2 regions of the Candidatus Thalassolituus haligoni genome follow, and region 2 is predicted to be linked to the other one. Evidence: riboswitches for the same ligand, from Rfam matches in the RefSeq annotation. Region 2 holds a riboswitch; the other holds the start of a gene.
The links. A riboswitch is a leader RNA that binds a small molecule or an ion and turns the genes downstream of it on or off. The one in region 2 is predicted to bind cobalamin.
Positions count from the first base shown of each region.

Region 1 (7,311 bases), 620 kb from region 2:
TAATAGGCTTTGGAGTTCCAGTTAATTCATAAGTACCTGTTTGAATAGGACCAGCGGCACCTGTGGTGAATGTTACTGTGTAAACAACGCTACCAGTGTCGGCTGCAGTTTTTGCATCTGTACCCTCGGTAATGACTGAAGTTATGTTGTACTTGGTCGTTGATTCTTCAGGAGCGTCAATTTCAGCACCGGTATAACCTTCCATAGCGCCTGCGGTGCCCATTAGTGTATAGCGGTTAATATAGTCTTCAATTGCGTTCATAGCACCTCGCAGGTCAGACAAGCTCGTTTGAACTTCTGTACGAGCGATGTAGTTTTGGTACTGAGGAATAGCCACAGCAGCCAAAATACCGATGATCGCGATCACGATCATCAATTCAATCAGGGTAAAACCTTTTTGCATTGTCTTCATGGGAAATCTCCACTCTCAAATTTTAGGGTTGTGCAACGTTTCAAGTGTCCTGCGAACGCAGTTTGAGGCGTCTTGACGACATCTCAGTCAAAGCACCGGGTAAACCCTGGAAGTCGAAGAGGGGGGTGGCTTCCTGGAATCTGACCATCTGCTTCTTGTTCATAAACTATTAAGCGAATAACGTGCCAGGTATTGATTTCTGTGGAATGAGGGGGTTTATGTGACCAGGTTCTCGTTTCTTTTGCCCGGTTGTTGGTTGCTTAACCCGTTTTCAAAAGAGCGGGTTACCGGATCGGATATAAAGTGACAAATATTGTCACTCTGGTGCGTGATTGTCAGGGTATCTGGCCATGTCTGTGGTTGTGCCTTTTGCGGTTTTTATGGGCACGGACGGAGCCGGTTGGGCACGGACGGAGCCGGTTGGGCACGGACGGAGCCGGTTGGACACGGACGGAGCAGGTTGGACACGGATGGAGCCGGTTGGACACGGACGGAGCCGGTCCCTACGGGGGGTGCCGTTGGACACGGACGGAGCCGGTTGGGCACGGACGGAGCAGGTTGGACACGGATGGAGCCGGTTGGACACGGATGGAGCCGGTTGGACACGGACGGAGCCGGTTGGACACGGACGGAGCCGGTTGGACACGGACGGAGCCGGTTGGACACGGACGGAGCCGGTTGGACACGGACGGAGCCGGTTGGACAGGACGGAGCCGGTTGGACACGGACGGAGGGGTTGGGCACGGACGGAGCCGGTTGGACACGGACGGAGCCGGTTGGGCACGGACGGAGCCGGTTGGGCACGGATGGAGCCGGTTGGACACGTGCGGAGGGGTGGGGCGCCGGGCAGAGCCGGTCCCCACGGGATGGGTGATGTGGGCGGGGTTATTGCGCGGTCAGTTCGTCAGTCAGGAAGACGATGGTATCAGGTACCAGGTCGAGGCTGATGACGTCGCCGTTTTGGCTGTTGGTGTCGGTATCCAGTACCAGCAGGCCGGGTTGGGTGGCGTTGGTGATAGCAATCCACAGGCGCTGGTTGTTGTCGATGGTGATGTCGCCGAGGCTGTAGCTGTCTTCCGGATTGCTGACGCTGTTGGTCATCAGGCTGTTAACGTCGATGGCGTTGGCTGTGGTTGTGATGGTGGCTTTGTCGCTACCGGGATTGATCTCATAGAGGTAGCTGGCGACACTGCTCCATCCGGCTTCGACGCTGATGTTAACATAGGCTTGCTGGTGGCTGACCACGGCGATGTCTTTGACATGGTAATACTGCGGTGCTGCGGCGCTGGTGTCGTTCAGGTCGGCAAAGGTGGTGCCGTCGATCAGGTTGCTAACGGCATAGGTGGTGGTGTCGATTACATCCAAGCCACCGCTGTTGCTGCCGTAGTCACCACGGGCGGCAATGTACAGTTGGCCATTGAGCAGTTCCAGCGTGCCAGGGTTGGTAACGGTGAGAGGAATGCCCTTGAGGCCGTCGGTCTGGGTATCAGTATCGACTTCTGTCAGGGTATCGAGATCGTAGACCACCACGTAGGCAGTGTTATTGCCGTCAATGCCATAGCGCTGGGTCAGAATAAACAGCTGGTTGTTGTCGATGGCGGCATCGACCATGTTGGGTTCGGTGCTGTAGCCATCCAGCGCTACCCGGTAGTCGGAGAGGTCGATTTCAGCCACTTTGAAGTCAGCTTCACTGGTGGCTGTGGTATCTACTTTCCAGGCGCTGTTGGCACCGTAACGAAGCAGCCAGCCGTATTGGTCATCCTGATGTACCAGAGTATAGGTATTGGCGCTGCTGTCACCATCGTCGTTGGTGGTGTAGGTCCATTCCGGGGTGCTGAGACTGCTAGTGGCATCGTAGCGGCTGATGGTGTCGATACCATATTGGCCAATACGATAAAGCCAGTTGGCGTCGCTGGCGAGGGTGTAGCTGGTGCTGGTGGCACTGAAGAGCTGTTGTTGTACCGAGCGGTCGCCGGTGATATTGCCGATGGCGACCTGGCTGCTGCTATAGTCGGAAGCATGGGTTTGCACCGCGTAGGCACCTTCAACAATCGCTTGTCCATTACTGTTATTGTCATCGCTCATACAGCCGCTCAGGGCCAGAGTGAGAGTACTGGCGAGCACCAGGTTAGTGCTGCTAATAACGTGTGTCAGGGTGGTCGGGTGGTTGGGCTGTTGGGTGAACATGGTGGATTTCCTTAGGGGTGATCTTATGGGGTTACTTGCAATAATCAGTGAGCATCAGAGCGAATAGCTCAGGTACAGCGTCCATTCCCGGCCGCGTGCCGGGCGACCGCTGAAGTCGCTAAAGGCGTTGTTAAACAGGTTGTGAATCCGTAGACCGGCGTTTGCCGGAGCCATTAATGGCTTGGATGCGTTTGAGTTGGCTGGCCACTGGTAGCGATAGTTGATGTTCCAGAGGCGGCGCTGGTCGCCGGGGACGCTGTTGTAGCGGTCGAGATACAGATCGTCGGCCAGTTCTGCATGGAGGTCGACACTGTGATGCCGGGCTGCCATTGAGGACTGCCAGAGCAGTCCGGCGGTCAGCCGCAAGTGATAGATGCCGGGCAGGTATTTATGATCGAAGCCGACAATATCGCTGCGGGTTTGGCTATGGTAGTGGCTGCCTGCCAGCTGCAGCTGCCAGTAGCCTATGGTTGGTTCGAAACGGGCTGGTTCGACATTTGCTGGTACGGAAGTGGTTGGTGCGGAAGTGGTCGATGTGGCTGTATGGCTGGTGTCTCGGCCCAACTGACTCTGCAGTTGCCACTCCAGCCCGGTCATGCTGGCAGCCGTGGTATTTTCATAACGACCGGCACCGGTTGCCGGGTCGTATACCGGCACGATGGCGTTTTCCAGCTGGCGCTGAAACAGAGTCAAGCTGAACTGCTGTGAGCGCTGCTGCCAGCGTCCGTTCCAGCTGCCAGTCAACGTGGTGGTGCGGCTTTGTTCTGCTTGCAGCTCGTCGTTGCCTCGGGTCAGTCCGCGATTACCAAAACGTTCGTACAGACTGGGGATTCTTAACGCCTGCTTCCAGCTCAGTTGCAATTGGCCGCTGCTGTTATCGCCAATCCAGTATTGTTTGGCGCTGATCAGCCCGGATGGCCAGGATTGCTGCTGGTGGGAGCTGTCGCTGCTGTTATCAGCACTGTCGCTAGTCGAACGATCGACTGTTTTTAACAGGCTGTCTTGCTGGTGATGACTGCCGCTGAGGGTGACTTGACGGGTGCTGGCGCTGTTTTGCCATTGTGCCCGGCCACTCAGTTGCCTATGTCGCAACCAGGAGTACTGGTTGCAGTTGCTGCTGAGGGAATCGCAAGCGCTGGCTTCGCTGTCATTCAGGTAACGGCTTTGATAGTGCTGTTGGCTGATATTGATACTGCTGCCGAGATCCCAGGACTGCCATTGAACCTGACTGCCCAGTCTGGCTTCGCTGTGCTGGTAACGATAACGATTGTTACTGTCGACATAGCCAAACACGGCAGAGGGGTCGTAAAACCCCTGGCGGTCGAGTGAATGCCAGAGTTGCCAGTGTTGCCGAAAGCGTTGTCCCCAATTCCCCGACAATTGCATCCCCAGTTGCTTGCTGTCCAGGCGGGCACTGTTAATAGAAGAATTACGTGAATATTGAGGCAGTTGTTTGTGTTCGTCTTGCCAGTAAAGGCTGGCAAACAGGCCTGTTTGTTGATACTTCAGCGTCAGTCGATCACGGCGATAAGCGGCGTTATTGAGCGCTTGTTGCTGTCCGGACGGTTGACGGGTGTCTTGCGGACTGGTCACCGGGTAGCGGTAGTTGTTATCGCTTTGCTGGTGGTCGAGTAACAGGTCGGCGGTGCGGTTGTTGGGGCGATGATTGTTGGTGCGATGATTGTTGGTGCGATGATTGTTGGTGCGGTTTGATAATGACGAGAATAACAACGGCTGTTGCAGGCTCAGGGTGGCCGTGCCGTAGCTGCCTGCAGCGGCAAATATTTTGGTGGCGTTGGCTTGGTGGCTGCCGCTATGGCGAGTGATGATGTTAATCGTACCACCAATGGCTTCGTCGCCGATCAAGCCGCTGTCGTCGGCATCGCTGCTGCTGGTGAGAATATCGACCCGTTGAATCGCAGCCAGTGGTACGGCATTCAGATCGTACTGACCGTACTGTCCATTGTTCACTGCGATACCGTCCACCAGCAAGCGGGTCTGCTTGGCGTCGGCCCCTTGCATCGATACCAGCACCGGATCTCCCAGGCCGCCCAGCGACTGGATTTGCAGACCGTTGATACGCCCCAAAAATTCACCGAGATTCTGATAGCCAGCCGAGAGTGCCTGTTGGTCATAGAGCTGGTAGCTGGCGTCGTCAGCGGGTTCTGTTTGGCCATAGACGACCAATTCGTCGTCTGCGGTAACGGTGTTTTCGGCGTATCCATGCAGGGAGAAAAACAGCAAAATCAGGGCCAGGCTCAACGGCCACGTCGTGATCCGCCACTGCCAGAGACGGTGGCTGATGCCGCTGCGGACATAGTTACAGCGGACGGCATAGTTACAGCGGACGGCATAGTTGCTGCGGACATAGTTGCAGGAAGGCAAAATCAATGTCATGGGAGTCCTGAATGCCGGGTCTAAATAAGACGGCAAGGGCAGGCAGGAGCAGACAGGGCAATAAACAACTCCGCTGAAAGCGGAAGACACCGTAGTGGTACAGCGGTTACGGATTTGCGCAAATCCCTCCCGCTGCCCTCCGCAACGTCGGTTGATTGGAACAGGCCGGTATCCGGGCTGACGACCTGAGCACCATGTACTCGTCAATAACGCCTTCCCACCCATGCAATCGGTATTGCTCGGCAGTGGCTGGTTTCCTGCTGTGGGCGGAAACCGGTTATTGAGTGGGTCGATCACCGTTGCGGGGGCAGCGCCGGTTTTTGCGTAAACGCATCACCGGTCTTCCCGTTTAACCCGAGGCTGAATGATTCAGCGGGCGGGCACCTGATTCTGAGCGCAGAGTAGCGGCGAGGGTCGCAGGCGTCAAGAAGAGAAACAACGGGCTCCCACGCTTCGTGTGGGAGCCGATCCGGGGGTTCCGCTCTGCGCCGTATTTTGACGCTGGAGCACAGGTGCACAGGCATGAGAGCTCAAGAAGAGAGCAATGGACGGGTTTTACAACGGCAGTTTGATCACAAAACAGGCACCATGGGGATCAGCGGGACGGTAATACATATCGCCCTGATGGTGGGTGGTGACAATAAAGTAAGACACCGACAGCCCGAGGCCGGTGCCAGTGCCGACTTCTTTGGTGGTGAAAAACGGTTCAAAAATGCGACCGATCTGGTCAGCATCGACACCAGAGCCGTTGTCTTCGACAGAGATGCAGAGGAAGTCGCCTTCGCGCCAGGCATTCAAGCGGATGGTCGGTTGCCAGTTCGCTTCGGCAGTAGCCGGTTGCGCCAGCGACTGTTGCGCATTTTTGATCAGATTGACCAGTACCTGCTCAATTTCCCCCGGAATACAGGAAACATCCGGCAAGTGCTTCAGTGAGGCGGTTGATATATCTATATGGTGCAGGCCAAGGTCGTTGCGGGCAACGGTCAGGGCATTGTTAACCAGTTGGCTGACCGGCGTTTTTTCTTTGTGCTCATGGTTGCGGCGGGAGAAATTCAGCATGGTGGCGATAATCGCCGCCGCTCGTTCCCCGGCTTCACGCATGTGCTCCATCAGTTTGAAAACTTCCCGTTCTTCCAGGTACTCCTCCACCGCCCGGAGGTCGAGATTAAGCTTGGTGGCGACCTCGTGGTTGGCTTTTAACCCGGTACCCAGACGGCGTTTGATATTTTGCAGGTTTTGCAGGATGGCACCGAGCGGGTTGTTGATTTCATGGGCCATGCCTGCAGCCATGCCTCCGACGGTGAGCATTTTTTCCGAGTGCACCATCATTTCTTCCAACTGCAGTCGCTGGCGAATGTCATCAATGCGCACAACAGCAACCGCAGCTTGTTGCTGATCCAGCGCATACACCAGTGAGTCGGTGACCAATCCGGCTTCCAGGCTATCGAGAGACAGTCGTCGCTGCAGAATCGGGGTGTCCAGATCATCGCCTGAGGTCAGCCGCTGTCTAGCCCGTGTGAGCAGTGGTGCCAGTTCCGGGATCAGTTCATTTAATAAAAACCCGGCCAGTTCCTGACGACGCTTACCGAGCCAGATTTCGGCCTGGCGATTACACAATAACAACCGGCCTTGCTGATCAAGGGCAAACAGGGCGGATGGCATGGCATTGATAATGGCATCCATCAAGGCTTTGGTTTGTGCCAACTGGCGCTCCATCGCGCTGCGAACGGTAATTTCATGTTCCAGGTCGCTGTTGATACGAGCGCTGTCACGCGCCAGTGTGGTGGCCCGATGGCGAGCACTTTCCGCCTGTTTATGGGCTCGTTCCAGGTCGGCATGGCGTCGATGCAAGTGCCAGTGGAGATCATTGAGACTGTTGACCAAGGGTTGTAAATCCGGATCCTGACACTGGAACGGTGTGGTCGGGTCGTGATTATGTTGTTGCGCGATCTTGATCTGATCGCGCAGATCGGTGTACGGCTGCTGTTGCCAACGTCGAATCAGCACGTACATGGCAAACACCAAGAGTGCGCTCAGGGCTGCGACGATCAGGCTGGTGCTGATGGTATCGGCCAGGTAATAGCCGGGTAGGGAGACACCGTTGAAGATATGAATCTCGAAATCGCCGTTAATGGTGCTGAGCTGTTGCCGATACATGCCATTTTGGAGTAGCTCGTGGCTGGTATAACGGTCGAATGGCACTTGCATCACCAGCTGACTGCTGTCTTGCGTCAGACGAATGGAGTCCACTTGATGATGATGGGCAAAACTGTCGAGCAGTGCCTTGACGGCCATCAGATCCAGCGGTTGCTGTT
Region 1 is NZ_CP139482.1:3,178,386-3,185,696, reverse strand. Features, by position in the region: partial or broken gene SOJ49_RS14210 (prepilin-type N-terminal cleavage/methylation domain-containing protein) at 295-412, opposite strand; gene SOJ49_RS14205 (DUF1720 domain-containing protein) at 729-1,220, opposite strand; gene SOJ49_RS14200 (hypothetical protein) at 1,298-2,599, opposite strand; gene SOJ49_RS14195 (TonB-dependent receptor plug domain-containing protein) at 2,654-4,996, opposite strand; cobalamin riboswitch at 5,142-5,399, opposite strand; gene SOJ49_RS14190 (nitrogen regulation protein NR(II)) at 5,552-7,311, opposite strand, start outside.
Region 1: it holds a riboswitch for cobalamin, as region 2 does, so the genes downstream of both, SOJ49_RS14195 (TonB-dependent receptor plug domain-containing protein) here and SOJ49_RS11390 (ABC transporter ATP-binding protein) in region 2, are expected to answer to the same signal.

Region 2 (7,311 bases):
GGTGCAAAGGGTTGTGATCACCGGATACCATGGCAAACAGCTTCAGGTCGCGTTCGTTAATGGTGTGTGTGCGTTGACAGCTATCGCCGATATTCAGTTCGTCATAGGTGCGATTGGTAATGGTTTCCATAGAATCAATCCGATGTCAGAGTGAGGATTATATAGCCAGGCTGGCCGTGGGATGGCGCGAGTGTAGCGCGAATTTGAACCGTTCATGTGTCATTCATAAGTCATGTGTGTCGTTGTTGACCAGAATCACCTTTCAAGGCAGATCTTGTCCTTGTGGCGTGGGTGAGCGTTGTGTTTAACCATTTCAGCAGGTCAGACCGTACTTGATCTGCATTGGTTTCGTTAAACATCTCATGACGCCCGCCAGGGTACAGCAGCGTTGTGACCTGGTCGTGACCGGTACGGCGCAAGGCGTTATCGAGCGCCCGCACCCCGCGACCGTATTGGCCGACGGGATCCTGGTCTCCGGATAACAATAAAATGGGCAGGTTGTGGGAGATGGTGGTAAAGGCATCTTCTTTGGCGATGTTTCCCAGGGCCGCAAAAAAGTTCTGCCAGAATTCGGCGCTGCAATCAAATCCGCACAGAGGGTCTGCTCGGTATTGCTGGCGTATGGTTGCATCACGGGTAAGCCAGTCCCAGGTACCGGAGGCTTGTTTGATACGCTGGTTGTACCCGGCAAATGCCAACCTGCTGAGCAGGGCAGAGGGCGCTTGACTCGTTCCACAGCGCGCCACCATACGGGCGACGAGTTGGCCTAACTGGCATAACCAGCGTGGTTGGTAGCCGCTGCCGGAAAGTATCACACCTGCCAACTCCTCAGGGGGTTGCATGATTTCGGTCAAGGCAACAAAGGATCCCATTGAATGGCCGAGTACAATGATCGGTATGCCGGTTTCAAGATGCCGCTGGGCTGCTTGACGAGCGCTTCTTGCGTCATTTGTCAGCTGCTGCCAGCCGTTTTCTGGGTGGGTGCTTTGGTAGGGAATATGGCCGATTGGCTGGCGTTCCCCGTGACCTTGGTGATTGTGTACCAGTACGGCGTAGCCAGCTGCTGATAAGTTATCGATCAGTGGCTGATAGCGGCGCCAGTGTTCAGCCATACCGTGGTATATCTGAATCAGTGCCACAGGTTCTGCAGTTGGCATAAACAGTGAAGCATTAAATACCTGGCCACCATCACTGGCTATACTCAGGGAGTGGATGGATGGGCCACTGGCATGATTCATGGGACGTTCCTTTTCTGTCTGCATTGGGCAGTGGCTGTGTAGAGGAAATACAGGTTGGTGTGCTGAGTGTCTGTTTTTTGCTGGCTTTTCGCTATCTTGCTGTCTGCTGAATAATGAAATTTGTCAGAGTGATGGCGTTTCAGGAAACAGTTTTTTGCCTGAATTTCAAAAGATGGTTACACTTCCTGGCTCTGGCTCAACAGTCACTCGTGACCCGCTACGGAAAAGGGGTCACTGCAGCGGACTGTATGAGCAGACGCGACGTATAAGAATAACCAATGTTGGGGTGTAAAGGGGGCGGTATGAACGAGCAGTTCTTCCAGGAACGCTATCCGGAAAATTATCCAGGCACTATTGATGCCGACAAGTACCATTCAGTCATCGAGCTATTCGATCGCTTTGTGAAAAAATTTGCTACGCGTCCCGCCTTTGTTTGTCTTGGGCATACGCTGAGCTACAACGATCTGGATGTGCTGAGTGCCCGATTTGCCAGCTATCTGCAACATGATCTGGGTTTGCAGCCTGGCGATCGGATTGCCATCCAGTTACCCAATATTTTGCAGTATCCGATCGTGGTGTTTGGAGCCATGCGTGCCGGGCTGATCGTGGTTAATACCAATCCCCTCTACACCGAGCGGGAAATGGAACACCAGTTTAATGACTCGGGTGCCAAAGCGCTGGTGGTGCTGGCCAATATGGCCGAAAAAGCGGAGAAAGTGCTCGGCCGTACCGGTATCAAGCACGTGGTGGTGACGGAAGTGGCAGATCTGCATCCGGGACTGAAACGGTTGCTGATCAACGGCGTGGTGAAATACGTCAAAAAACAGGTACCTGATTATCATATTCCCACTGCGGTATCGCTACGACAAGCGTTGGCCAAGGGCTCCAGGCGTCCCTTTCGGCCATGCCCTGCCTCTGGTAACGATGTTGCCGTACTGCAGTACACCGGTGGCACTACCGGGATTGCCAAGGGAGCGATGCTGACCCACCGTAATCTGATCGCCAATATGTTGCAGTGTCACGGCCTGTTTGTCATGGCGCTGGATGAAGGCGTGGAAACCGTGGTAGCACCTTTGCCGCTGTATCATATTTATGCCTTTACAGTGCATTGTATGGTGCTGCTGGAAACCGGGAATTGTTCCTTGTTGATTCCCAATCCGAGGGACATTCCCGGATTTATCAAAACCTTGCAGCAAAACCCTTTTTCGGCGTTTGTTGGCCTGAATACCTTGTTTGTTGCCCTGTGTCACCAGGACAGTTTCCGGGCGCTGGATTTTTCCGGTCTCAAATTGACGATTTCCGGTGGTATGGCATTGACATCGGCGGCGGCTGAACTCTGGAAAGAGGTCACGGGTGGCGATATTGCAGAGGGGTATGGCATGACGGAGACCTCTCCGGTGGTATCGTTTAATCCGCCCGGACATATTCAGCTGGGCAGTATTGGTATGCCGGTATCGAGCACACTCTGTATTACCGTGGATGATGAGGGCAACGAATTGCCGTTGGGCGAACCGGGGGAGTTGTGCGTCAAGGGGCCGCAGGTGATGAAAGGCTACTGGAAGCGTGAAGCAGCTACCGATGAATCATTCCTGCCGGGTGCGGATGGCTTGCCTGCTCGTGAATGGCTGCGAACCGGGGATATCGCAGTTATTCAGGACGATGGCTACATGCGTATCGTCGACCGCAAGAAAGACATGATTATCGTCTCCGGTTTTAACGTTTATCCAAACGAGGTTGAGGATGTGATTGCGGCTCATCCTGAAGTGATGGAAGTCGCCGCCATTGGCATTCCCGATCTGAAAAGCTCTGAAGCAGTGAAGGTGTTTATTGTGGCGAAGTCCGAGCTTACGGATGCCGATATTCGACACTGGTGCAAAGAGCGGCTGACCAATTACAAGGTCCCGAAGCATGTCGAGTTTCGCACCGAGTTACCGAAAACCAATGTTGGCAAAATTCTCCGGCGCGAACTGAGAGCGGAAGAGCTTGCCAAGGACAGTGAATAATAATCTGAATCTGGGGGTTGTTAAACCGTAGTACCAAATACGCAGGACTGAGTTTGGCCTCTGTCCTGCGCCGCTTACGGCTCCGGCAGAGATCCTTGTTAACGGATTATCAGGATTGATCTGGAGGTAATTCTCCGACGAGCACGGCCTCGTACTGGCTGGTGATCTTATCCAGCTTGGCCAGCAGGGTTTCAGTCATCTCGTGGATATGCGGGACTTCCTTGCGTTTATTGGCACTTTCCTGAAACAGGCGAAAGGTGGCTTTTGAGGTCATCCAAAATGACGCGGCCGATTCCAGTGATACCGCCAGTTGTGGCGTGGTAAAGCGCGAATGCATCAGCTCTCGAAGCGTGTGGTCGAACAAGGCAATGGAGGCATCCAGATCGGAATGTATCCATTGGTTGTCATAGCCCCAGTAAATGGCGATACAATTTCTGGCAATGCGTTGCGACAGCATGCGTTGTCTGCCTGCAAGGTAGACCATTTTGGCGCCATGATGGCCTTGCTGGTCTGCTTTGCTACGAGCTACATCATCACACAACGCCAGTAGGCGGTCATTTTCCTGGATCAGCGTACCAATAAGATTGTGATCCGGCCGTGCCAGAATATGTTTACGGTGAGTTTCCCACACAGACTGCGTATTGATCAGCAGTTCCTGAATAACGTCACTGGATTCATCTTCCATCAGTCGTGCCAGGCGTTGTTCAAACAGCATGACGCTGACGTCGCGCTGGCTGCTGGCGGAGCGAGGGCTGATTCCGGCACCAATCATCAGATGATCTTTCATCATTCGCTGGCTGAGCATTATCAGACTGCCTGTCATTGTTGCGACAGTATTGTCCCTGCCAGCGGTGTAAGCGTTCTTTTTCGGTCGCTTGATCCAGAAAAACCAGATTAATGCGAGAAAGAAGATCAGAAGCATGTGAATTCCTCCGTGAATTCCCTCCAGCGTGACGATTAACCTTCACCGTCAAACGCGCTGGTGCTTATAAGCTTGGAGAGAACGACAGTCGGGTTATTTGATTGCTCTACAATGCAGCAAAAAAATAGCGTGTACTAAGGTCAAAATCAACTAATGTCCTTATCAATAGATATTTCTCGCAGTAACTGTCTTGATGGTCTGCCTTTCACCTCAACATGGCGGTATATGTCTGATTGTTTGACGCAGGATCTGCACTTGCCGCTATGGTTGCTCGTATCCAGGAGTCTGTCGGGCTTGGGAATGTCCTATTGTGGAAATACTGAATGTGGCTCTTTTTTGCGCAAATTCTTGTTGAATAGAACCACTATTCGCCTCAAATTTACGCAAAAATCGCTCAGCCCCGTCTTTCCTGCGAGGCTCCTAGTCTCTCAATCTGAATGTGTTTAGGGGCAGTCCAAACCGCTACGGACTTACCCGGAGACGTCCAGCTACCCGGTTTGTCGACCAGCCCATAAATAGAGTTACTGATAATAAGCATAGCGCTGTTTGCTGTTGGTTTACTCGTTTGCTGGTTGCTTTCTAGACAGATTGGGCGCTGGGTCTGATTTTTTAAATATCCTTGGAGGTCAGTGAATTTTCTGCTGTGAAAGGCATCGGCTATGCAAGGAGTGTCCTGTAGCGCAAGGAGTGTCCTGTAGCGATTAGCCATCGTATGGATTTTGCTTTGCTGATATAGTCCGCCGCTATCAAACAGGTGTCAGGCTGCCGTGGCGGCCTGATTTAATTGGGAATCCGGTGCAACTCCGGGACTGTACCCGCAACTGTAATTCTCTGGCCGTAACGGGCAGGGGAAAGTCAGATACCAGCCTGGGAATTGTTTGGCCGACATTCGGCGTGGGCGCGCTGTGATGTCTGGTCAATAAATGATTCTGTCTCTTGAATTTTGTTCGTGCGGGAATACACGAGCCATCTCCTTTCCCTGTTGATGCAGTTTGTCGACAGTCGACGGTGTTGGATGGCAATCCTGGGCATGAACTCTTGTTATCTGGTGCTTCCATGGTTGGCTGTTCCGGTCTGGTGGTTGACGAGCTGAGGCTCACGATTGATCAGCAACCGATTCTGAAATGTCTCTCTTTTTCACTGCCTGCCGGTTCCGTGCTGGGTGTGCTTGGCCCGAACGGTGCTGGCAAGACCAGTTTGCTGCTGGCGTTGTCGGGTCAGTTAACTGGACAGATAACGGCGACTACGCTGGCCTGGCAAGATCGGCCATTGTCCGATTACAGCCTGAATCAGCGTGCCCGGCGTATCGCGGTTGTGAACCAGCTGAACGATGCGGTCTTTGCCCTCAGTCTGCGGCAAATGGTACGCATGGGGTTGTTGCCGCACCAATCCTTGTTGGGACGGCAGTCAGCAGCCGATGACGAGCGGATCGATCAGGCGCTGGAGCGTGTTGGTCTGGCAGAAAAGTCAACCCGTGTATTTTCGACCCTGTCTGGCGGCGAGCAACAACGCGGCCTGATTGCCCGTGCCCTGGTGCAGCGGGCGGAACTGATTGTACTGGATGAACCTGTTAACCATCTCGATGTGTATTTCCAGCACGACGTGCTGGCCTTGCTGGGCCAGCTGGCACGTGATACCGGGCTGACGGTGGTCATGAGTTTGCATGACCTCAATTTGTCCGCGCACTACTGTGATCAGCTGTTGCTGTTGGAAAATGGCGAGCAGGTGGCTTTCGGGACGCCGGACAGTGTGTTGGTGCCGGAGCGTCTAGAGCGTGTTTTTCGCTTGCCTTGTGCGGTTCGTCGCCACGACGACCGGGCGTTACGGGTGGATTTTTCACCCTTGCCCTTAACCGTTCAAACGCGGGATAAACGGCGATGAGGCAGCGTTGGTGGTGGTTGCTGGCCGTAGCGGTGTTATCACCGCTGGCTGCGCTGTTTTTTGGCTCTGCCAATTTGTCACTGGATACGGTTTGGCATTGCCTCGTCGGTTTGCCTGTTGATCCACTGGATCAGTTGATTTTTACCGACTTGCGTTTGCCAAGAGTTGCTGCGGGGGTTTTGGTCGGCGCCGGGCTGGCTATTGCCGGAGCATCTTTGCAGAACGTCACACGTAATGGCCTGGCGGATCCTTACTTGTTTGGGGTGGTCGCGGGCGCCGGATTGGGTGCCAGTGTGGTCACGGTGCTGATGGGCTCGGCACTGGCCCAGCATCCGCTGCTGGCGGGGTTGCTGGGTTGGTTACCGACGGCAACCGCTTTGCCGATTGCTGCGTTTGGCGGTGCACTGTTTGCGGTGATGCTGGTACAGATACTGGCAGTCACTTCGTTTGCCCGCAGCTCCGAGCAGTTGTTATTGGGAGGCGTTGCCATTTCACTGATGCTGGGTTCGCTGACGCATTTTATTCTGTTTGTGGGCGAGCCGTTTGCGGCCAATAAAGTATTGTTCTGGCTGATGGGCAGTCTTGCCAGAGTGGAAAGCAGTCATCTGTTGCTGCTCTTTCCCGTAGTGCTGATTTGTAGTGCTGTTTTATTGCTGTTGGGACGACATTTCGACGCCATGCTGCTCGGCGATGACAATGCCCGGACGCTGGGGGTTGATGCGGTTCGACTGCGGGCCTTGGCTCTGGTGATGTGCGCCGCTCTGACGGCAGCGGTGGTGGCCTACTGCGGTGGTATCGGTTTTGTTGGTCTGATGATTCCCCATATTGTGCGGCGTTGGCTGGGGGTGACGACCCGAACACTGATTCTGGGGTGTTTGTTACTCGGCAGTACCTTTCTGGTATGGGTTGATGTGATTGCCCGATCGGCGGTTGCCAGTCAGGAAATTCCCATCGGTATTATCACCTCGGCGATTGGCAGTGTGTTTTTTCTGATTGTTATGCGTCAGCGTTTGGACTGAGCGGAGCCCGGTTTATGCAAGCTGTTCATTTTGATATTCAAGCCGTCGGGAATACCTGGCTGACACACATACAACAGCGGATTGATGAAAAAACCAAACCGTTGGGGTCGTTGGGAGAACTGGAAGGGTTGGCGGCCAGGCTGGCACAGATCCAGACCCAGACCCTTGATGGCGTTGCTGCTGGCCGTATTAACATTGTCCGGCCGACCATGCTGGTGTTTGCAGCTGACCATGGCATTGCTGGTCAT
Region 2 is NZ_CP139482.1:2,554,840-2,562,150, reverse strand. Features, by position in the region: gene SOJ49_RS11410 (MaoC/PaaZ C-terminal domain-containing protein) at 1-130, opposite strand, end outside; gene SOJ49_RS11405 (alpha/beta fold hydrolase) at 231-1,238, opposite strand; gene SOJ49_RS11400 (AMP-binding protein) at 1,541-3,241, shown strand; gene SOJ49_RS11395 (type IV pili methyl-accepting chemotaxis transducer N-terminal domain-containing protein) at 3,351-4,163, opposite strand; cobalamin riboswitch at 4,906-5,049, shown strand; gene SOJ49_RS11390 (ABC transporter ATP-binding protein) at 5,220-6,044, shown strand; gene SOJ49_RS11385 (FecCD family ABC transporter permease) at 6,041-7,063, shown strand; gene cobT (nicotinate-nucleotide--dimethylbenzimidazole phosphoribosyltransferase) at 7,078-7,311, shown strand, end outside.